4 regions of the Streptomyces sp. NPDC059355 genome follow, and region 1 is predicted to be linked to each of the others. Evidence: riboswitches for the same ligand, from Rfam matches in the RefSeq annotation. Region 1 holds a riboswitch; each other region holds the start of a gene.
What was found. A riboswitch is a leader RNA that binds a small molecule or an ion and turns the genes downstream of it on or off. The one in region 1 is predicted to bind cobalamin.
Positions count from the first base shown of each region.

Region 2: another riboswitch for cobalamin. It lies ahead of ACFXGI_RS19250 (energy-coupling factor ABC transporter permease); the one in region 1 lies ahead of ACFXGI_RS13390 (cobalamin biosynthesis protein).
Region 3: another riboswitch for cobalamin. It lies ahead of ACFXGI_RS11180 (ribonucleoside-diphosphate reductase subunit alpha); the one in region 1 lies ahead of ACFXGI_RS13390 (cobalamin biosynthesis protein).
Region 4: another riboswitch for cobalamin. It lies ahead of ACFXGI_RS05160 (CoA-acylating methylmalonate-semialdehyde dehydrogenase); the one in region 1 lies ahead of ACFXGI_RS13390 (cobalamin biosynthesis protein).

Region 1 covers NZ_JBHYXN010000011.1:53,969-59,106, reverse strand. The annotation lists gene ACFXGI_RS13400 (putative cobaltochelatase) at 1-830, opposite strand, end outside; gene ACFXGI_RS13395 (cobyric acid synthase) at 907-2,514, opposite strand; gene ACFXGI_RS13390 (cobalamin biosynthesis protein) at 2,511-3,470, opposite strand; cobalamin riboswitch at 3,508-3,659, opposite strand; gene ACFXGI_RS13385 (hypothetical protein) at 3,794-4,015, opposite strand; gene ACFXGI_RS13380 (anion permease) at 4,044-5,138, opposite strand, start outside.
Region 2 covers NZ_JBHYXN010000018.1:143,741-148,878, reverse strand. The annotation lists gene ACFXGI_RS19260 (hypothetical protein) at 114-614, shown strand; gene ACFXGI_RS19255 (flavodoxin family protein) at 678-1,391, opposite strand; cobalamin riboswitch at 1,492-1,716, shown strand; gene ACFXGI_RS19250 (energy-coupling factor ABC transporter permease) at 1,745-2,446, shown strand; gene ACFXGI_RS19245 (energy-coupling factor ABC transporter substrate-binding protein) at 2,452-2,814, shown strand; gene cbiQ (cobalt ECF transporter T component CbiQ) at 2,818-3,567, shown strand; gene ACFXGI_RS19235 (ATP-binding cassette domain-containing protein) at 3,564-4,385, shown strand; gene ACFXGI_RS19230 (PadR family transcriptional regulator) at 4,426-4,962, shown strand; gene ACFXGI_RS19225 (EF-hand domain-containing protein) at 5,043-5,138, opposite strand, start outside.
Region 3 covers NZ_JBHYXN010000009.1:29,588-34,725, forward strand. The annotation lists gene ACFXGI_RS11160 (carbon starvation CstA family protein) at 1-1,308, shown strand, start outside; gene ACFXGI_RS11165 (CstA-like transporter-associated (seleno)protein) at 1,305-1,502, shown strand; partial or broken gene ACFXGI_RS11170 (Uma2 family endonuclease) at 1,560-2,149, opposite strand; gene ACFXGI_RS11175 (GNAT family N-acetyltransferase) at 2,228-2,728, shown strand; cobalamin riboswitch at 2,763-2,904, shown strand; gene ACFXGI_RS11180 (ribonucleoside-diphosphate reductase subunit alpha) at 3,044-5,138, shown strand, end outside.
Region 4 covers NZ_JBHYXN010000004.1:20,375-25,512, reverse strand. The annotation lists gene ACFXGI_RS05165 (acyl-CoA dehydrogenase family protein) at 1-500, opposite strand, end outside; gene ACFXGI_RS05160 (CoA-acylating methylmalonate-semialdehyde dehydrogenase) at 506-2,005, opposite strand; cobalamin riboswitch at 2,334-2,530, opposite strand; gene ACFXGI_RS05155 (MDR family MFS transporter) at 2,596-5,138, opposite strand, start outside.

The sequences.
Region 1 (5,138 bases):
TCGGCGCGCATGCCGTCGACCTCGAAGCCGGCGCAGGTCGCGGCGATCTGGAGCAGGGAGGCGTCGCCGAGGCGGACCTTCGGGAGCAGGGCGCGGGCGGCCACGACACGGGCGCGGACGTCCTGTTCCTCACCGCTCCAGCGGGTGGCGAAGGCTGCCGGGTCGTCCTCGTACGAGAGCCGGCGGCGCACCACCTCGACGCGCTGGGCGGGCTCGCGGGAGGCCGCCACCTCGACGGTGAGCCCGAACCGGTCGAGGAGCTGCGGACGGAGCTCGCCCTCCTCGGGGTTCATGGTGCCGACGAGCAGGAAGCGGGCGGCGTGGCGTACGGAGACGCCCTCGCGCTCCACGTACGAGGCGCCCATGGCGGCGGCGTCGAGGAGGAGGTCGATGAGGTGGTCGTGGAGGAGGTTGACCTCGTCGACGTACAGGATGCCGCGGTGCGCGTCGGCGAGCAGGCCGGGCTCGAAGGCCTTCACGCCTTCGGCGAGGGCCCGTTCGATGTCGAGGGCGCCGACGAGGCGGTCCTCCGAGGCGCCGACGGGCAGCTCGACCATGCGCGCGGGCCGGGCGGTCCCGGGGCCCGGCTCGTGGGGGCCGTCGGGGCAGGCGGGGTCGGGGGCGCCGGGCGCGCAGGAGAACCGGCAGCCGGGGACGACGTCGACCTGCGGCAGCAGCGCGGACAGCGCGCGGACGGCGGTGGACTTGGCGGTCCCCTTCTCGCCGCGCACGAGGACGCCGCCGACCGCTGGGCTCACGGCGTTGAGCAGGAGCGCCAGCCGCAGGTCGGTCTGGCCGACCACTGCGGTGAACGGGTAGGGCGTGCTCATGCGATGCCTCTCTTGGTGCGGGTACGGGTGGACGGGCGCGGGCCGGCGGCGGAAGCCGCCCGCGGGGCGGGGGCCTTCACGGGGCGCCCGGGGGGAGGAACGGGAGGCCCGCCGGGGCGCCCGTCTCGATCAGGCGGAGCAGGGCGTCGGTGTCCGCGTGCTCGGCGATCAGATCGCCCAGCAGGTCCAGCTGCTCCTCCCGCAGCGCACCGAAGGAGGTGTCGGGCGCCGGGACGAAGCGGCGGCCCGACGCCAGCGCCACCTCCCGGAGGAACGCCCGCCGGAAGCCGTCCGACTCCAGCGAGCCGTGCCAGTGGGTGCCCCACACCGAACCGACGCGGCAGCCTTCGAGACTGCGTCCTTGGTCATCAGAGATGAACGTCTCCCCGCCGAGGACCTCGGCCACCCCGTGGTGGATCTCGTACCCGTCGACGCGCTCGCCGAGCGCGGTCCCGGAAGGCCGCTCCAGGGTCTTCTCCCGCTCGAAGCGGATCCGCACCGGCAGCAGCCCCAGCCCGGCCACCGAGCCGGCCCGCGATTCGACCTCGTCCTCGATGTGCTCGCCGAGCACCTGGAAGCCGCCGCAGATGCCCAGCACCGGCCGGCCCTCCGCGGCCCGCCGCAGCAGCGCGTCCGCGAGGCCGCGCTCGCGCAGCCACTCCAGGGCCTTGACCGTGCCCCGGGTGCCCGGCACCACGACCAGGTCCGCGTCGGCCAGTTCCTCGGCCCGGTCCACGAACCGCACCACCACGCCCGGCTCCGCCGCCAGCGCGTCGACGTCCGTGAAGTTCGACATCAGCGGCACCGCGCACACCGCGACCCGCAGCACGTCCTCGCCGACCGGCGGGGCCACCACCGACTCGCGGACCGCGCCCCGCAGGGAGACCCGGAGCCCGTCCTCCTCGTCGATGCCCAGCCCGTGCCGGAAGGGCAGGACGCCGTACGTCCCCCGTCCGGTGAGGGAGCGCAGCATCTCCATGCCGGGTTCCAGCAGCGACACGTCGCCGCGGAACTTGTTGACCATGTATCCGGCGATCAGCGACTGGTCCTGCGGCGACAGCAGCGCCGTCGTCCCGAAGAACGAGGCGAAGACCCCGCCCCGGTCGATGTCCCCGACCACGACCACCGGGAACCGCGCGGCCCGCGCGATGCCCATGTTCACGATGTCGGTCCGGCGCAGGTTGATCTCGGCCGGACTGCCCGCCCCCTCGCAGATCACGGCGTCATACGTGCCCCGCAGCTGCTCCAGGCAGTCCGTGACGACACCGAGAAGCTGCTCCCGCCGTCCTCCGTACAGCGCCTTCCCGGGGGACGCCGCGCCCGATTGCGGCTGCGCCGCGGGCCCGACACTCCCGAAGAACCCGCGGGCGCTCATCTCGCCCACCGGCTTGCCCAGCAGCACCACCTGGCTGCTCTGGTCGCTGCCGGGCTTGAGCAGCACCGGGTTCATCAGCGCCGTCGGCTCCACGCGCGCCGCCTGCGCCTGCATCGCCTGCGCGCGCCCGATCTCGGCGCCCTCGCGGGTCACGAAGGAGTTCAGCGACATGTTCTGCGCCTTGAAGGGCGCCACCTTCACGCCCTGCCGGGCCAGCCAGCGGCAGATGCCCGCCGTGACGACGCTCTTGCCCGCGTCCGATGTGGTGCCGGCGACGAGGAGTCCCCCGCCGAGCTTCCCGCCGCTCATCCGCGTCCCTTCCGTATGCCGTACGACACCGCACAGCGCAGTGCCACACACGCCCCCAGTGCCAGCCACGTCACCTGACGCGACAGCCGCACCGCGCGTTCGATGTCGGAGACCTGCACGGGCCGCCCCGCCCCGCCGTTCAGCACGGCCCGGTGCTCGACCCGTCCCCCGTACGCCAGGGTGCCCCCCAGCCGCACGCCGAGCGCCCCGGCGAAGGAGGCCTCCACGGGGCCGGCGTTCGGGCTCGGGTGCGCGGCGGCGTCCGCGCGCCAGGCCCGTACGGCTCCCCGCCGGTCGGGCCCGGCCAGTACGGCGGCCAGCGCGGTCAGCCGGGCGCCCGGCCAGCCCGCGAGGTCGTCGAGCCGGGCCGAGGCCCACCCGTAGCGCAGGTGGCGCGGCGACTTGTGGCCGACCATGGCGTCCAGGGTGTTCACGGCGCGGAACGCCAGCAGCCCGGGGACCCCGGCGGCGGCGCCCCACACGAGGGCCCCGACCACCGCGTCGGAGGTGTTCTCGGCGACCGACTCCACGACGGCGCGGGCCATCTGCTGCTCGTCCAGGGCCTGCGGATCGCGCCCGCACAGGTGTGGCAGCCGCTCGCGGGCCACCTCGGCGTCCCCGGCGGCGAGCGCGCCGCCGATGGCGCGGGCCTCCCGGCCCAGCGAGGTGCCGCCGACGACGGCCCAGGTGGCCGCGGCGGTCAGGGCTACACGGGCGGCCGCGGGACGGGAGCGCACGGCCCGGGCGCCCAGCGCGCCGACGGCGGCCGCGCCCCCGGCGCACAGGAGGGTGTGTACGACGCCCCTGCCGCGGTCGTCGCGCCACAGGGCGCGCTCGACGGCGGCGGCGGCTCGTCCGAAGGCGGCCACGGGGTGCCCGCGGCGCGGATCACCGAGGATCCGGTCGCCGATCAGGCCCGCCGTGGCGCCGTACGCGAAGACGCGGTCGGCACGCATGGTGCAGGTATGTCCTCACTCAGGGTCCGCGCCCTGGTTCGACGTGTCCGGCGGTGGGAGTTCCTGGCTCCCGGGGCGCACGAGCCGCGTGCTCCCCGGTGACAGTGGCGGGACCGCGCCGGATTCGCACCGGACTTCCTCTCCATGCCGCCGTATTGGCTCGGGCAGTCCACCACGCACCGCGAAGGCCCGTCAACTCGCCGTTGACCTGCGGCGAGGCAGGTGAACGGCACACGTCACAGACGTACGAAAGCTCCCCCCGGGAAACCCGGAGGGAGCTTTCGTACGCCGTGCCCGAATCGATCGGGTCGTGTCGGCCGGGATCAGGCGACGATCAGGTAGATCCCGTAGGCCACGGCCCCCGCGACGAGCGCGAAGCAGGCGTACGCACTGCTGCGGGCGAGGGTGGCGGTGCCGCCCTGCTCGGTGGCGGCCTCGTGCTTGGAGAGGCCCACCAGGCCCAGGGTGAACAGGGCCACGAGGGCGACGGTGGCGGAGAGGCTGACCCCGAAGACGGAGCCGAGTGCTGCCCAGTCGATCTTCATACTGCGGATTCCTCTGTCGTTCTCGGGGTCAGACCGCGGCGGCGGGAGCCGCCGGCGCGGCCGGGGCGGCCGCCGGGATGGTGGCCTTCAGGGCCTCGTCGGTGACCGCGGCGGTCGTACCGGCGGCGGCCTCGGCGGCCATCGTCGGCGGGACGGTGACGGCGGCCATGGCCGTGGTGACCACACCCGGCGCCTCGGCGGCGGCCGGCTGCACCTCGTTGACGTTGCTGTGGTCGACGACCTGGCGGCGCGAGATGAGCCAGATGGCGGCGCAGGAGGCGACCAGGAAGAGCGCGACCGCGGCGACGCCGACGTCACCGGTGCGCATGACCAGCTCGGCGCCGGAGGCGACGACGGCGGCGGCCGGCAGGGTCAGGCCCCAGGCGATGAACATGCGGGTGGCGGTGGACCAGCGGACCACACCGCCCTTGCGGCCCAGGCCCGCACCCATGACGGCGCCGGAGCACGCGTGGGTGGTGGAGAGGGAGAAGCCGAGGGTGGAGGAGGCCAGGATGACGCTCGCGGCCGAGGTCTGGGCGGCGAAGCCCTGCTGCGGCTGGAGGTCGGTCAGGCCGCTGCCCATGGTGCGGATGATGCGCCAGCCACCCAGGGAGGTACCCAACGCGATCGCCATGCCGGCGGAGACGATGACCCAGACCGGCGGGTTGGAGCCGGGCGCGAGCGCGCCGCCGGCGACCAGCGCCAGGGTGATGATGCCCATCGTCTTCTGCGCGTCGTTGGTGCCGTGCGCCAGGGAGACGAGACCGGCCGAGGCGATCTGACCGGCCTTGTAGCCCCTGGCGGAGGTCTTCTTGCCGACGTTCCCGCCCAGCTTGTACGTGACCTTGGCGGCCAGCATCGCGGCCACGCCGGCCACGATCGGCGCGGCGACCGCGGGGAGCAGCACCTTGGTGACGAGCGTGCCGCCGTTGACGGCGCCGAGGCCGGCGGAGGCGACGGCCGCGCCGACCAGGCCGCCCATCAGGGCGTGCGAGGAGCTGGAGGGGAGTCCGACCAGCCAGGTGACGAGGTTCCAGAGGATCGCGCCGACGAGGGCCGCGAAGATCACTTCCGGCTGGATGCCCTCTTCGTTGACCAGGCCCTTGGAGATCGTCTTGGCGAC
Region 2 (5,138 bases), on a different contig from region 1:
AATTTGGGATTATTTCTTTTGGTTTGATGCGGTCTGGGTGCAACCATGAGCCTGCCGGGGAGTGTCCTCAGCAGTGACACCGGTCCCCGCCTCTGAAGAATCAGGGGGACGTCATGAACCATCTCCGCCGCCGGCAGCTCGTGGCCCTCGCCACAGGTGCGCTGCTCACCGCCGGGATCACCCTCGCCGCGCCGGCCTCGGCCGCCGTCCGGCCCACGCCGCTCGTCGTGAACGCCCGCTGGGGCGGGCACTGCACGTACGACCGCATCGTCATCGACCTGCGGGGATACGTGCCCCAGGCCACCGTCACCCGCGTCCCGCGGCTGGTCCACGACGGGTCCGGCGCACCCGTCCCGCTGGCCGGGAAGCACTTCCTTCAGATCCGGCTGCATCCCGCCGCGGCGCACGACCGCGCGGGCGACAGCACGTACCGCGGGCCGAAGCTGGTCAAGATCCATCTGCCGCAGCTGAAGGGGCTCGCCCTGACCGGCGACTTCGAGGGTTACGTGACCTTCGGCGCCGCCTTCGAGGGCAGGCCCTCCTTCAGCTCCTTCAAGCTGCACGGGCCCGAGCGCTTCGTGCTGGACGTCGCGCACCGCAACGTGTGCCGATGAGGGCGGAGGGCGGGCGGGTGCCGCCGGGCACCCGCCGGCCAGACGGGACTTTGACGACACGACCTAGCGGTAGTCGGGGTTCGGGAAGTCGAAGCGGCAGCCGGCGTCCCACTCCGAGCGCTGGTTGCCGTGCGCCGGGATGCCGCCCCCGCGCTTGAGCAGGGCGGCCAGGTGCATGAGGTTCCAGGACATGAAGGTGGTGTTGCGGTTGGTGAAGTCGTTTTCGGGTCCGCCCGAACCGGGGTCGAGGTACGAGGGCCCGGGCCCGGCCTCGCCGATCCAGCCGGCGTCGGCCTGCGGCGGGATCGCGTAGCCGAGGTGCTGGAGGCTGTAGAGGACGTTCATCGCGCAGTGCTTCACGCCGTCCTCGTTGCCGGTGACGAGCGCGCCGCCGACGCGGCCGTAATAGGCGTACTGGCCCCGCTCGTTCAGGATCGAGGAGCAGGCGTAGAGCCGCTCGATGACCTGCTTCATCACGGAGCTGTTGTCGCCGAGCCAGATCGGGCCGCACAGCACGAGGATGTCGGCGTCCATGATCTGGCTGTAGAGGACGGGCCACTGGTCGCTTTCCCAGCCGTGCTCGGTCATGTCGGGCCAGACACCGGTGGCGATGTCGTGGTCGACGGCGCGGATGAGCGAGGTCCGGGCGCCGGCCGCCGCCATGACGGCGCGGCTCCGGTCGATCAGGCCCTCGGTGTTGCTGGTCTCGGGCGAGCGCTTGAGGGTGCAGTTGACGTAGACGGCGGTCAGGTCGGAGTAGTCGAAGTCGGCGGGCACGCCGCCAGCCTGCGCGGCGGCGGCCGGGGCCGCCAGCGGACGGCAGCCGTTCGGGCGTCCGGGCGTCCGGACCGGGGTTGGTGCAGGTCCGTCCGTCCGACTAGGGTCAGTGAGCCTTGGTGTTCGGGAAACCGGTGGGAAACCGGTGCGGCCCTCGCCACTGTGAACGGGAAGTCCGGCTCCACTCTCCCCCAGACTCCGTCCGGGAGGTGCCCCCATCGGGAAGCCACTGGGCGGCGCGGGAGGTTCCGCACCGCCCGGGAAGGCGGAGCCAGGGCATCAGCACCCGTGAGCCAGGAGACCGGCCGGGGCGCGTCGTCCATCCACGAGGTGCTGGAGAGGTCTCCCCACACATGCACATAGCCGAGGGGTTCCTGCCCCCGTTGCACGCGGTCGCCTGGGGCGCCGCGTCCGCTCCGTTCGTCGTCCACGGTGTCCGCGCCCTCACCCGTGAGGTGAAGGCGAACCCGGAGAGCACGCTGCTGCTCGGGGCGTCCGGAGCATTCACCTTCGTCCTGTCCGCGCTGAAGATCCCGTCCGTGACGGGCAGTTGCTCGCACCCCACGGGGACCGGACTCGGGGCGATCCTGTTCCGGCCGCCGGTCATGGCGGTGCTCGGCACGATCACCCTGCTCTTCCAGGCGCTGCTGCTGGCGCACGGCGGTCTGACCACCCTCGGCGCGAACGTCTTCTCGATGGCGATCGCCGGACCGTGGGCGGGGTACGGGGTCTACCTGCTGCTGAAGCGCTTCGGCGTCCCGCTGATGGCGACCGTCTTCTTCGGCGCCTTCTTCGCCGACCTGGTCACCTACTGCGTGACCTCCGTGCAGCTGGCGCTGGCCTTCCCGGACCCGGGTACCGGATTCCCCGGCGCGCTCGCGAAGTTCGGGGGCATCTTCGCCGTGACCCAGATCCCGCTCGCGGTGAGCGAGGGGCTGCTGACGGTGCTCGTGATGCGGCTGCTGATGCAGTCGAGCAAGTCGGACCTGGTCCGGCTGGGCGTGGCGAAGCTGAGCGGGCGCAGCGGGCAGAGCGAGCGGAAGGCGGCGCTCTGATGGGCATGAGCCGGAACACGAAGATCAACGGCCTGCTGCTGCTCCTGGTGGCGGCGCTGGCCGTACTGCCGATCGCGCTCGGGATGGGCGAGGGCAAGGAGGAGCCCTTCACGGGCGCCGACGCGCAGGCGGAGACGGCCATCACCGAGCTGAGGCCGGACTACGAGCCCTGGTTCTCGCCGCTGTACGAACCCCCCTCCGGGGAGGTGGAGTCGGCCCTGTTCGCCCTCCAGGCGGCCCTGGGCGCGGGCGTGCTCGCGTACTACTTCGGCGTCCGCCAGGGCCGCCGCCAGGGCGCCGCGCTCGCCGCCGCCGCGGGTGCTCCGGATACCGCCGGGGCGTCCGACACGGCCGCCGCGGAGTCGTAGGCGGTGCTGCCGATCGACGTGGCGGCGCACGGCAGCCGGTGGCGGCGCCGGCATCCGCTGGAGAAGGCCCTGCTGGGGCTCGGGCTGACGGTCACCGCCGTGTGCCTGCCGCCCTGGCCCGGCGGGCCGCTGGTCGCCGCCGCCACCCTCGCCGTGCTGCTCGGCCCGGCCGGCGTGGCCGGGCGGCAGCTGTGGCGGGCCTTCCGGATCCCGCTGGGCTTCTGCTTCACCGGCGCGCTGCCGCTCCTGGTCGCCGTCGGCGGCCCGGCCGGGTTCGTCTCGCTCGCACCCGACGGCCCCCGGCACGCCGCGGAGCTGCTCCTGCGGACCTCGGCGGCCTCCCTCGGCGTGCTGCTGTTCGCCTTCACCACACCCGTCTCGGACGTCCTGCCCCGGCTGGTCCGGGCCGGGGTCCCGGCGCCGGTGGTGGACGTGGCCCTGGTCATGTACCGCATCGGCTTCCTGCTGCTGGACTCCACGGCCCGGGTCCGGCGTGCCCAGGCGGCCCGCCTGGGCACCTCCGGGCGGGCCGCGGCGTGGCGTTCGCTGGCCGGGCTCGCCGCGACCTCCTTCGTACGGGCCTTCGACCGCGCGGCGCGGCTCCAGGAGGGGTTGGCCGGGCGCGGCTACGACGGCGCGCTGCGGGTCCTCGTACCGGAGGCGGCCCTGTCCTGGCGGTTCCTGGCGGCGTCCGGGGCCCTGCTGGCGGCCCTGATCACCCTGACTCTCACCCTGAAGGGGCTGTACCTGTGAACCCGTTGGTGGAACTGGCCGGCGCCGGATACGCGTACGAGGACGGCCCCGCGGTCCTGTCCGGCGTGGACTTCGCCATCGCCGAGGGCCGGGCGCTGGTCCTGCTGGGCCGCAACGGCAGCGGGAAGACCACGCTGATGCGGCTGCTGAGCGGGGGCCTGCGGCCCGGCACGGGCGCGCTGCGCCTCGACGGCGCGGCGGTCTCGTACGACCGGGCGGGTCTGACCCGGCTGCGCACGGCCGTGCAGCTGGTGGTCCAGGACCCGGACGACCAGCTGTTCGCGGCCTCGGTGGAGCAGGACGTGTCCTTCGGCCCGCTGAACCTGGGACTGGCGGCGGCCGAGGTGCGCGCCCGGGTGGATTCGGCGCTCGCCGCGCTGGACATCACGGCGCTGCGGGACCGCCCGACGCACCTGCTCTCGTACGGCCAGCGCAAGCGCGCGGCGATCGCGGGGGCCGTGGCGATGGCTCCGCGGGTGCTGATCCTGGACGAGCCGACGGCGGGCCTGGACCCGGACGGACAGGAGCGCCTGCTGGACGTTCTGGCGGGGCTGCGGGCGGCCGGCACCACGGTGGTGATGGCCACGCACGACGTGGACCTGGCGGTCCGCTGGGCCGACGACGCGGCGGTGCTGACCCCGTCGGGCATCCGCACCGGCCCGGCGCAGACCCTCCTCTCGGATCCGCAGCTCCTGACCACGGCAGGTCTGCGCCAGGCCTGGTCCCCGGCGGTGACGTCCCTCCTGCGGGCCCACGCGCTCCTGCCCCCGCATGTCCCGGGCCCGAAAAACCCGGAGGCCCTGGCCGCCTGGCAGTAGTGCCCGCCCCCGTTCGGCGCCGCGTCCCTAGGATGGCGGCATGTCGCTGCCGCATGCCATCCTCACCGCCCTGATGGAGAAGCCCTCGTCGGGGCTGGAGCTGACGCGGCGGTTCGACAGGTCGATCGGGTACTTCTGGTCCGCGACGCATCAGCAGATCTACCGCGAGCTCGGCCGGCTGGAGGAGGCCGGGCTGATCCGGGCGCTGCCCAGCGAGGTCCCCGTACGGGGACAGAAGAAGCAGTACGAGGTGCTGGACGCGGGCAGCGCGGAGCTGGCGCGGTGGGTCGGTGAGAGCCAGGACCCGAAGGCCATCCGGGATCCGCTGCTGCTGCGGATCCGGGCCGCGGCCGTGGTCGGGCCGCACGGGCTGGCCGCGGAGCTGCGGCGCCATCTGGAGCTGCACCGGCGGCAGCTGGCGGTCTACGAGGCGATCGAGGAGAGGGACTTCCCGCCGGGGCGGAACTCCGACGAGGACCGGCTGCGCCGGCTCGTGCTGCACGGCGGCACCGGCCTGGAGACGTTCTGGCTGCGCTGGCTGGAGGAGGCCCTGGCCGAGGTCGAGGACATGACCTGATCCGCCGTGGCAGCGCGGGCAGCGCGAAGCCCCCGCGTCGCCCGCCAGGGGGGCGGTGCGGGGGCTCGCAAGGGCTGGCTCTACTTGTTCAGGGAGGCCCAGAACTCGTCGAAGCTCATGCGGCCGTCGCCGTTCGCGTCCTTGGCGGCGATCACGGCGTCCGCGACGGAGCCGGT
Region 3 (5,138 bases), on a different contig from region 1:
TTCATGAAGGTGGGCACCATCGCGCTGCTCGCCGTGGGCGTGGTCGTCGCCATGCCGACCCTGAAGATGCCCGCGGTCACCGAGTTCGCCGCCCGCGGGGACGGGCCGGTGTTCGCCGGGTCGATGTTCCCGTTCGTCTTCATCACCATCGCGTGCGGGGCGCTGTCCGGGTTCCACGCCCTGGTCTCCTCGGGCACGACCCCGAAGATGATCCAGAAGGAGACCCAGGTCCGGGTCATCGGCTACGGCGCGATGCTGACCGAGTCCTTCGTCGCCGTCATGGCGATCATCGCGGCCTGCATCATCGAGCCCGGCCTGTTCTTCGCGGTCAACTCCCCCGCCGGTGTCGTCGGCACCACGGTCGAGACCGCCTCGCAGGCCGTGACGAACTTCGGCTTCGCCATCTCGCCCGAGTTCCTCGCGCAGGCCGCGAAGGACGTCGAGGAAACCAGCCTGCTGTCCCGTACGGGCGGGGCGCCGACGTTCGCACTCGGAATGTCGGAGATCTTCTCCTCCGTGGTCGGCGGCGCCGGGCTGAAGGCGTTCTGGTACCACTTCGCGATCATGTTCGAGGCCCTGTTCATCCTGACCACCCTCGACGCGGGTACCCGGGTCGGCCGGTTCATGCTCCAGGACACCCTCGGCAACGTGCACAAGTCCTTCAAGGACGTCAGCTGGAAGCCGGGCGTGTGGCTGGCGAGCGCGGTGGTCGTGGGCGGCTGGGGCTACTTCCTGTGGGTCGGCATCAAGGACCCGCTGGGCGGCATCAACCAGCTGTTCCCGCTGTTCGGGATCGCGAACCAGCTGCTGGCGGCGGTGGCACTGGCCGTCTGCACCACGCTGCTGGTCAAGTCCGGCCGGCTCAAGTGGGCCTGGGTGACCGGCGTCCCGCTGGCCTGGGACGTGGCCGTCACGCTGACCGCGAGCTACCAGAAGGTGTTCTCCGACGACGTGAAGGTCGGCTTCTTCGCGCAGCGCGACAAGTACCAGACCGGGATCGACGCCGGGAAGGTCCTGCCGCCCGCCAAGAACATGGGCGAGATGCACACGATCGTCACGAACGCGACGGTAGACGGCGCGCTGTCGGCGCTGTTCGCGATCCTGATCGTCATCGTGCTGCTGGACGCGGCGCGGACCTGCCTGAAGGCCGCCGGCAACCCGGAGGCGGTCAGGCTGTCCGAGGTCCCGTGGACCGAATCGAAGATCATCGCCCCGGCCGGGCTCATCGCGACGCCCGAGGAGCGGGCGGAGCTCGCCGCCGCAGGCCTGGACTCGGGCGGCGGCCGCGTGAAGGAGCCGGTGGCGTGAGCGGGGTCCGCGCGGCGCTGGCGAAGGCGCGGTTCTTCGTACGGGAGTTCTCGGGCGAGGCGGCGTACGAGCGCTACGTCGCGCACGCCCGTACGCACGACCCGGACGCGCAGGTCATGACCCGCCGCGCCTTCGAACGCGCCCGCACGGACTCCCGCGAGGCGGACCCCCGCGAGGGCTTCCGCTGCTGCTGAGGACTTACGTGAAGGGGCTCCGCCGGTCACCGGCTGAGCCCCTTCACGTCGTGCGGGTCAGCGCACCCAGTCCTTGAGGGGCTCGGTATCCAGGGTGATGCCGACAGGGTCCGGGAGCCGGACTTCCCTGCCGAACGGCACCGTGCGTACGGTCTCGTAGCGGGCGCCATCCGGGTCACTGTGGACGAGAACCTGGCATTTGAGCCGATCGACGAGCAGGTGGACGGGGATGCCGGTCTCCGCGTAGGCACGCGGCTTCTCGATCCGGTCTCGCCGCTCGGTATCGGAGTCCCACGAGGTCACCTCGACAGCCATCAGGATCGGGCCCGGGTCCACCCAGTCGCCCTGCCCGACGAACGCGTCCTCGTGCGCCAGTACGCCGTCCGGAATGGCACGGCCCTCCCGGTACTGCTCTGCCTTGATTCCCTGCCCTGGGTGCAGCCAGAAGCCCGGGTGGTGCCGGATGCAGATCCGCGTCAACCACAGAATGATCCGCCCGTCCCGTGGTCCCCGACCGTCATTGCCTTGCTCCTCAGCACCCCACCGATGAATTCCAGTCGCAGCCCCTCCTCCTCGCGGGCCGCTATCCGGGCGAGGTGCTCGAACACTGCGGTCGTCATGTGGGGCCGGTCGGGCATCACGGTCATGCCTCGCTCGCCTTCCTCGACGGTGCCGTCTCCGACGACAGCGCCGGGCACCGGCAGCCGTCCGGCACACTCGACCGCATGGACATCGTGATCAGGGAAGCTCTGGCGGCGGAGTACGGGACGCTCGGGGAAATCACCGCGCAGGCCTACCTCGGGGACGGGTTCCTGACGTTCGGCGAGGACGACCCGTACCTCGCTCGGCTGCGCGACGTGGCCGGGCGTGCCGCCGACGGGGTGATACTCGTCGCCGCGACGGGCGACGGCCGGCTCCTCGGCGGGGTGGCCTTCGCCGCGCCCGGGAGCCCGCTGTGCGACATCGCCGGACCCGACGAGGCCGAGTTCCGGATGCTGGCCGTCGCCCGGGAGGGCCGCGGGCGCGGCGCCGGGGAGGCTCTGGTGCGGGCCTGCGCGGACCGCGCCCGGGCCGTCGAGGGCGTACGGCGCCTCGTGCTGTCCACCACGGACGACATGGCCGGCGCCCACCGGATCTACGAACGGCTCGGTTTCGTGCGCACGCCGGAACGGGACTGGGAGCCCGTCCCCGGCCTCCCTCTGCGCACGTACGGTCTCGAACTGTAGCCACGCCGACACAACATCTAGGGGGTCGCGCATGAAGGGGCCCCCACATGTATGCTCGTCCTCGCTGTCGTCGCAGGGGAATCCGGTGCGAATCCGGAACTGTCCCGCAACGGTATGAAGTACACCCATTGGTGTCACCGCAAGTCCGATGACCTGCCGACAGTACGCCCGGCTCGACCGAACCGGGTGTCGATACGTCCGGGCCTCGCGGTTGGGCCGGTGGACGCCGCGCGGTGCTGCCCCGTCATGCCCGCACGCGCCCGCTCGCGCCCGCACCGCAGGTGTCCCGGAGCCGAGCGAGGGAGAGCTCCCCCCGTGACCATCGCGCCTTCCGCACCGCGCGCCGAGTCCGACCCGTCCGACACCGGAATCGAGACCGGGGGACCTGGGGCCGCACTGCTGCGTACCCTCACCGAGCTGACGGCCGACCTCCCCGACACCGACCCGGGCCGGGTCGCCGCCGCCGCGCTCCGCGGGCGCAGCGCCGCCGCCGACGAGGCCGAACTGCGCGGGCTGGCCACGGAGGCCGCGGCCGGTCTGATCTCCGAGGACCCGGCGTACTCCCGGCTCGCCGCCCGGCTGCTGACGCTGGCCGTCGCCGAGGAAGCCGCCGGCCAGGGGGCCACCTCCTTCTCCTCCTGCGTAGCGGTGGGCCACCGCGAGGGCCTGATCGCGGACCGCACCGCCGAGTTCGTGGCGCTGCACGCGAACCGCCTGGACGCGCTGGTCGACCACACGCTGGCCGAGGGCGCCGACGACCGCTTCGGCTTCTTCGGTCTGCGCACCCTGCACAGCCGCTACCTGCTGCGCCACCCGATCACCCGCCAGGTGATCGAGACCCCGCAGCACTTCATGCTCCGCGTGGCCTGCGGCCTCGCCGAGAACGACAGTGTCCAGGCCGTCGAGGAAGTGGCCTCGCTCTACCGGCTGATGAGCCGCCTCGACTACCTGCCGTCCTCCCCCACGCTCTTCAACTCCGGCACCCGGCACCCGCAGATGTCCTCCTGCTACCTGCTGGACTCCCCGCTGGACGAGCTCGACTCGATCTACGACCGCTACCACCAGGTCGCGCGTCTGTCGAAGCACGCCGGCGGCATCGGTCTCTCGTACTCGCGCATCCGCGCCCGCGGTTCGCTGATCCGCGGTACGAACGGCCACTCCAACGGCATCGTGCCGTTCCTGAAGACCCTCGACGCCTCCGTCGCCGCCGTGAACCAGGGCGGCCGCCGCAAGGGCGCCGCCGCGGTCTACCTGGAGACCTGGCACGCGGACATCGAGGAGTTCCTGGAGCTCCGCGACAACACGGGCGAGGACCAGCGCCGTACGCACAACCTGAACCTGGCGCACTGGGTGCCGGACGAGTTCATGCGCCGCGTGAACGCGGACGCCGACTGGTCGCTGTTCTCCCCGGCCGACGTGCCCGAGCTGGTCGACCTGTGGGGCGACGAGTTCGACGCCGCGTACCACAAGGCCGAGGCCGCGGGCCTCGCCCGCAAGACCATGCCCGCCCGCGACCTGTACGGCCGGATGATGCGCACCCTCGCGCAGACCGGCCAGGGCTGGATGACCTTCAAGGACGCCTCCAACCGCACGGCGAACCAGACCGCCGAGCCGGGCAGCGTCGTCCACTCCTCGAACCTGTGCACCGAGATCATCGAGGTCACCGACGACGGCGAGACCGCCGTCTGCAACCTGGGCTCGGTCAACCTGGGCGCGTTCGTCCTCACCGAGACCGGTGAGATCGACTGGGAGCGGCTGGACGAGACCGTCCGTACGGCCGTCACCTTCCTCGACCGCGTCGTGGACATCAACTTCTACCCGACCGAGCAGGCCGGCCGCTCCAACGCCCGCTGGCGTCCGGTGGGCCTGGGCGCGATGGGCCTGCAGGACGTCTTCTTCAAGCTGAAGCTGCCGTTCGACTCCCCCGAGGCGAAGGCGCTGTCCACCAAGCTCTCCGAGCGCATCATGCTGGCCGCGTACGAGGCCTCCTGCGACCTCGCCGAGCGCAGCGGCCCGCTCCCGGCCTGGGAGCAGACCCGCACCGCCCGCGGCGTCCTGCACCCGGACCACTACGACGTCCAGCTGAACTGGCCCGAGCGCTGGGACGCGCTGCGCGCCCGCGTCGCGGAGTCCGGCATGCGCAACTCGCTGCTGCTGGCCATCGCGCCGACGGCGACGATCGCCTCGATCGCCGGCGTGTACGAGTGCATCGAGCCGCAGGTCTCCAACCTCTTCAAGCGCGAGACGCTCAGCGGTGAGTTCCTCCAGGTCAACGGCTACCTGGTGGAGGAGCTGAAGAAGCTCGGCGTGTGGGACTCCCAGACCCGCGAGGCGCTGCGCGACTCGTCCGGCTCCGTCCAGGGCTTCGGCTGGATCCCGGCCGAGGTGCGCGAGCTGTACCGCACGGCGT
Region 4 (5,138 bases), on a different contig from region 1:
TACACGTCGGCGGCGCCGGCCCCGGAGATGAACTGCTTGACGCCGGTCAGTACGTAGTGGCCGTCGCCGTCCCGCTCGGCGCGGGTGCGCAGGGCGGCCGCGTCGGAGCCCGCCCCGGGCTCGGTCAGGCAGTAGCTGCCCAGGGTCTCGGCGGCGCAGAGGCCGGGCAGCAGGCGGGCCCGCTGGTCCTGGTCCCCGTACCGGTCGATCATCCAGGCGACCATGTTGTGGATGGAGAGGTAGCCCGCGATGGAGGGGCAGCCCGTGGCCAGCACCTCCAGGACGAGGACGCCGTCGGTGCGGCTGAGGCCGGAGCCGCCGGACTCCTCGCGTACGTAGAGCCCGGCGAGGCCGAGGCCGGCCGCGCGGCGCAGCACGTCGACGGGGAAGTGCTTGTCCCGGTCCCAGGCGAGGGAGTGCGGGGCCAGCTGCTCCTGGGCGAAGTCGAGGGTGACCTCGGCCAGGGCGAGCTGGTCCTTGGTGAGCAGGGTCGTGGTCACGGCGGTCACGCCATCGTCGGGATGGTGAAGCTCGCGCCCTCCTTGACCCCTGAGGGCCAGCGCGAGGTGACGGTCTTGGTGCGGGTGTAGAAGCGGACGGCGTCCGGGCCGTGCTGGCCCAGATCGCCGAACCCGGACTTCTTCCAGCCGCCGAAGGTGTGGTAGGCGACGGGGACCGGGATGGGGACGTTGACCCCGACCATGCCGGTGTTGACGCGTCGGGTGAAGTCGCGGGCGGTGTCCCCGTCGCGGGTGAAGATGGCCACGCCGTTGCCGTACGGGTGCTCGCTGGGCAGCCGCAGGGCCTCCTCGTAGTCGGCGGCCCGTACGACGCACAGCACCGGGCCGAAGATCTCCTCACGGTAGATCCGCATCTGCGGGGTCACCCGGTCGAAGAGGGAGGCTCCGGCGAAGAACCCGTTCTCGTGCCCGGGGAGTGTGAACCCGCGTCCGTCCACGAGGAGTTCGGCGCCCTCGGTGGCGCCGATGCCGACGTAGCGGTTGACCCGGTCGAGGGCGTCCCGGCTGACCAGGGGACCGAAGTCGGCGTCCGGGTCGTCGGAGGCGCCGATGCGCAGGGCGGCGATGCGCTCCTTCAACTTGGCCACCAGCGCGTCCGCGGTCTCCTCCCCCACGGGGACGGCGACGGAGATCGCCATGCAGCGCTCGCCGGCCGAGCCGTAGCCGGCGCCGATGAGGGCGTCCGCGGCCTGGTCGAGGTCGGCGTCCGGCATCACGATCATGTGGTTCTTGGCGCCTCCGAAGCACTGGGCACGCTTGCCGTGGGCGGCGGCGGTGGCGTAGATGTGCGCGGCGATCGGGGTGGAGCCCACGAAGCCGAGGGCCTGGACGCGGGGGTCCTCCAGGAGGGTGTCGACGGCCTCCTTGCCGCCGTTGACCACGTTGAGCACGCCCGGGGGCAGGCCGGCCTCCAGGAACAGCTCGGCGAGGCGCAGCGGTACGGACGGATCCCGCTCGGAGGGCTTGAGGACGAAGGCGTTTCCGCAGGCAAGGGCGGGCGCGGCCTTCCACAGCGGGATCATCGCGGGGAAGTTGAAGGGGGTGATCCCGGCGACGACGCCGAGCGGGGAGCGCAGGGAGTGCACGTCGATGCCGGTGCCGGCGTTGTCGGTGAAGTCGCCCTTGAGGAGGTGCGGGATACCGGCGGCGAACTCGACCACCTCCAGGCCGCGTTGGAGATCGCCGTGGGCGTCGGCGACGGTCTTGCCGTGCTCGGCGGACAGCAGCCGGGCCAGTGCCTCGCGTTCGCCTTCGACGAGCTGGAGGAAGCGCAGCATGACACGGGCGCGTCGCTGCGGGTTCCACTGGCCCCATTCCGCCTGCGCCTCCTCGGCGTTGGCGATGGCCGCCTCGGTGTCGGCGCGTCCGGCCAGCGGGACCCTGGCCTGGACGGCTCCTGTGTTGGGGTCGTACACGTCGGCGTGGAGACCGGAGGTCCCGGTGGTGTGCTTTCCGCCGATGAAGTGGGTGAGTTCACGGACCATGGGAAGCCTGCTCTCGTCAGGTGAGATCCGAGGAGGGCGCGGCAGGCCCGCGCGGCGGCACCGGTCGTGGTGCGCGCCGCCGTCGGGCAGCCGCGGGACAGCGAAGGCGGCAGGCGCGCGGCGGATTGCGGATTGCGGATTGCGGGTGCCGACGCGGCTGCGGACGCGGAGGGGGATGCGCTTGCGGGAAGCGGGTGCAGGCGCGGGTGCGGATGCCTTCGGTGAGCTACGAACGCGCGGTCAGGGCCGCGTGCTTCGCGAACTCCGCCGGATCACCAGGGCCGTGGTCACGTACCGGTGCCATGCGTGTCTTCTCCATCCTCGTGGACAACACGGAACACCCCACGGCCGGTATCCTGACTCCCGGATCATCGCGCGCCGCCCGGCCTTCCCGACGGATCTCTCCGTCAGTGGCCTGACCTGCTGGACAGCACGCTTCCCGGTCACAGTGGCGGGACCGCGCCGGATTCACACCGGCTTCCCTGCACCGCGGGCTTGGTCACGAACATATAGTTGGACGTCCTAGTAAGTCCACCCCCCTCCACCGGAAGTCCAGCCGGCTCCACCGCGTCGGGTGAACGCGCGCCGGATCACGCCCTTGCGGCGGGGGCCGCCTCCGCGTTGCCCCGGGGCCCCTGGGACCTGATCATCAGGGCGGCGACCAGGGCCGCGAGCAGTACGCTGCCGGCCGCCCACCAGAAGTTCGCCGTCTCGGCGCGCAGCAGCTCCTTCTCGATCATGCTGGGCAGCACGGACCCTGCGCGCAGGCGGTCCACGTGGACGGAGATCACGGTGTCGAGCAGTGCCGCGCCGATCGCCAGGCCCAGTTCCCGGGCCGTGAGGACGGCTGCCGCGGCGCCACCGGAGCGCTCCGCGGCGACCGCGCCGGTCACGGTGGCGAGGATCGGCACGAAGGCCATGCCGATCCCGAGGCCGATGAGCAGCAGGGCGGGCAGCACCCCGATCGCGTACGAGCTGTCGAAGCCGAGGCGGGTCAGCAGGAACAGCCCGACGGCGGTGAGCACCAGGCCCCCCAGGATCGGGACGCGGGGCGCGACGCTGGGCAGCAGCCGGGCGGAGACCTGCGTGGAGCCGATCACGATCGCGGCGACCATCGGGAGGAAGGCCGCTCCGGCCATGACCGGGTCGTAGCGCAGGACGGTCGCGAGGTAGTAGCCGACGACCGGGTACAGGGCGGCGATGCCGGCGCCGGCCAGGAGCATGCCGAGGAGGCTGCCGGCGCGGTTCGGGTCCTTGAAGACGTACGCGGGGACGAGCGGGTTCGCCGCCGCGGACTGCCACCACAGGAAGCCGGCGAGCAGGATGACTCCGCCCACGAGCAGGACCAGGGTCAGGGGGGCGGCCCAGCCGCTGTTCTGGGCCTCGTTCAGTCCGCAGAGCAGGGCGGCGACCCCGCCGGAGCCGAGCAGTACGCCCGGCGCGTCGAAGTGGCCGCCGGTGCGGCCCGGGCGCTCGTGCACCAGGGTGAGCGTCCCGATCAGGCCGATCACGGCGATGGGGATGCCGCCGAACAGCGACCAGCGCCAGCTCATGGCGGTGAGCAGCCATCCACCCTCGGCCATCCCGAGTGCCGTGCCGGCGGCTGTGATCGCGGCGTAGATCCCGAAGGCCCTGCCGCGTTCCTTCGGGTCGGTGAAGCCGGTGGCCACCAGGGACAGCGCGGACGCCGTGAGCAGCGCGCCGAAGACGCCCTGGAGGACGCGGGCCCAGACGAGCGTGCCGGAGTCCCCGGCCGATCCGCCGAGCGCGGAGGCGGCCGCGCAGCCGAGCAGGCCGACGATCAGTGTCTGTTTGCGTCCCGCCAGGTCCGCGATGTGCCCGCCGATCAGCAGCACCGCGCCGAAGGCGATGAAATAGACGTTCGCCAGCGTTCGCAGGCCGTCGGTGGGCAGGTTCAGGTCGGCCTGGACGGCCGGAAGCGCGACGCTGAGGTTCGCCGCTTGGAGCAGCGCCATCAGCTGCACCAGGGCGATCACCGCCAGGCCCCACCAGCGCCCGGGGTGCGCGGGCGCGAGGTCGGGGAGGGAGGCCGGGGGCGGCCACGGGCTCGCGGGTGCGCCCGGGGGCGGTCCGAATCCCCGCGCGGGATCGAAGGGCGCGGGAGACGTCGGGGCGTAGGCGGGCGGCAGGGGCGGCGGCTGGGCCGGGGGCTGATCCTGCGGGGCGGGCGCCTCCGTGGAAGCCGTGGCCGGGGCCTGGGGCTCCGGCCGGTGCTGGGCCGGGATCGACGGGGCGAAGTCCAGCAACTCGGCTGCATGGCGCCCCAGTTGCGCCAGTACGGCGCCCGGCAGCCACTCCGCCGCCTGATCCGGCGCCGTACGCTCGGCCACCTCCCGGGGACTCGGACGCCGGGCCGGGTCCTTGTGCAGGCACGCGCGGACGAGGTCGACCAGCACGTCCGGCACCCCGGCCAGGTCCGCCTCCTCCTCGGCGACCCGGAAGAGGTGGGCGTTCAGGCCGGTGTCCGTGGCGCCGAACAGGAGGCGCCCTGTGGCGGCGTAGACAAGGACGGCGCCCAGGCAGAAGACGTCGCTGGCGGGGGTGAGTTCGAGGCCGCGGACCTGCTCCGGCGACATGAAGCCGGGCGAACCGATCAGCATGCCGGTGCGGGTGTGCAGGCTGTGCTGCTCGGCCAGGCTGTCCATGGCCCGGGCGATGCCGAAGTCGATGACGCGGGGGCCGTCGACGGTGACGAGGACGTTGGACGGCTTGAGGTCCCGGTGGATCAGGCCCGCCTCGTGCACGGCCTGGAGGGCGAGGGCGAGGCGGTTGGCGAGGGTGTGGACCGAGTGCTCGGGCAGTGGCCCGAAGTGCTCGGCGACGACGGCGTGCAGGTCGGGGCCGGGGATGTACTGGGTCGCCACCCAGGGGACGGCGGCCTCCGGATCGGCGTCGAGCACGGCCGCGGTGCAACTGCCGCCCACCCGCCGCGCGGCTGCCACTTCGCGGGCGAATCGCCTGCGGAACTCGGGATGGCCGGCGTACTCGGCCTGCACCACTTTCACGGCGACGGTACGACCGCCCTCGGAGCGGCCCAGGTAGACCAGGCCCATCCCGCCGGCGCCCAGTCGGGCGATGAGTCGGTACGGTCCGATGCGGGTCGGGTCTTCGG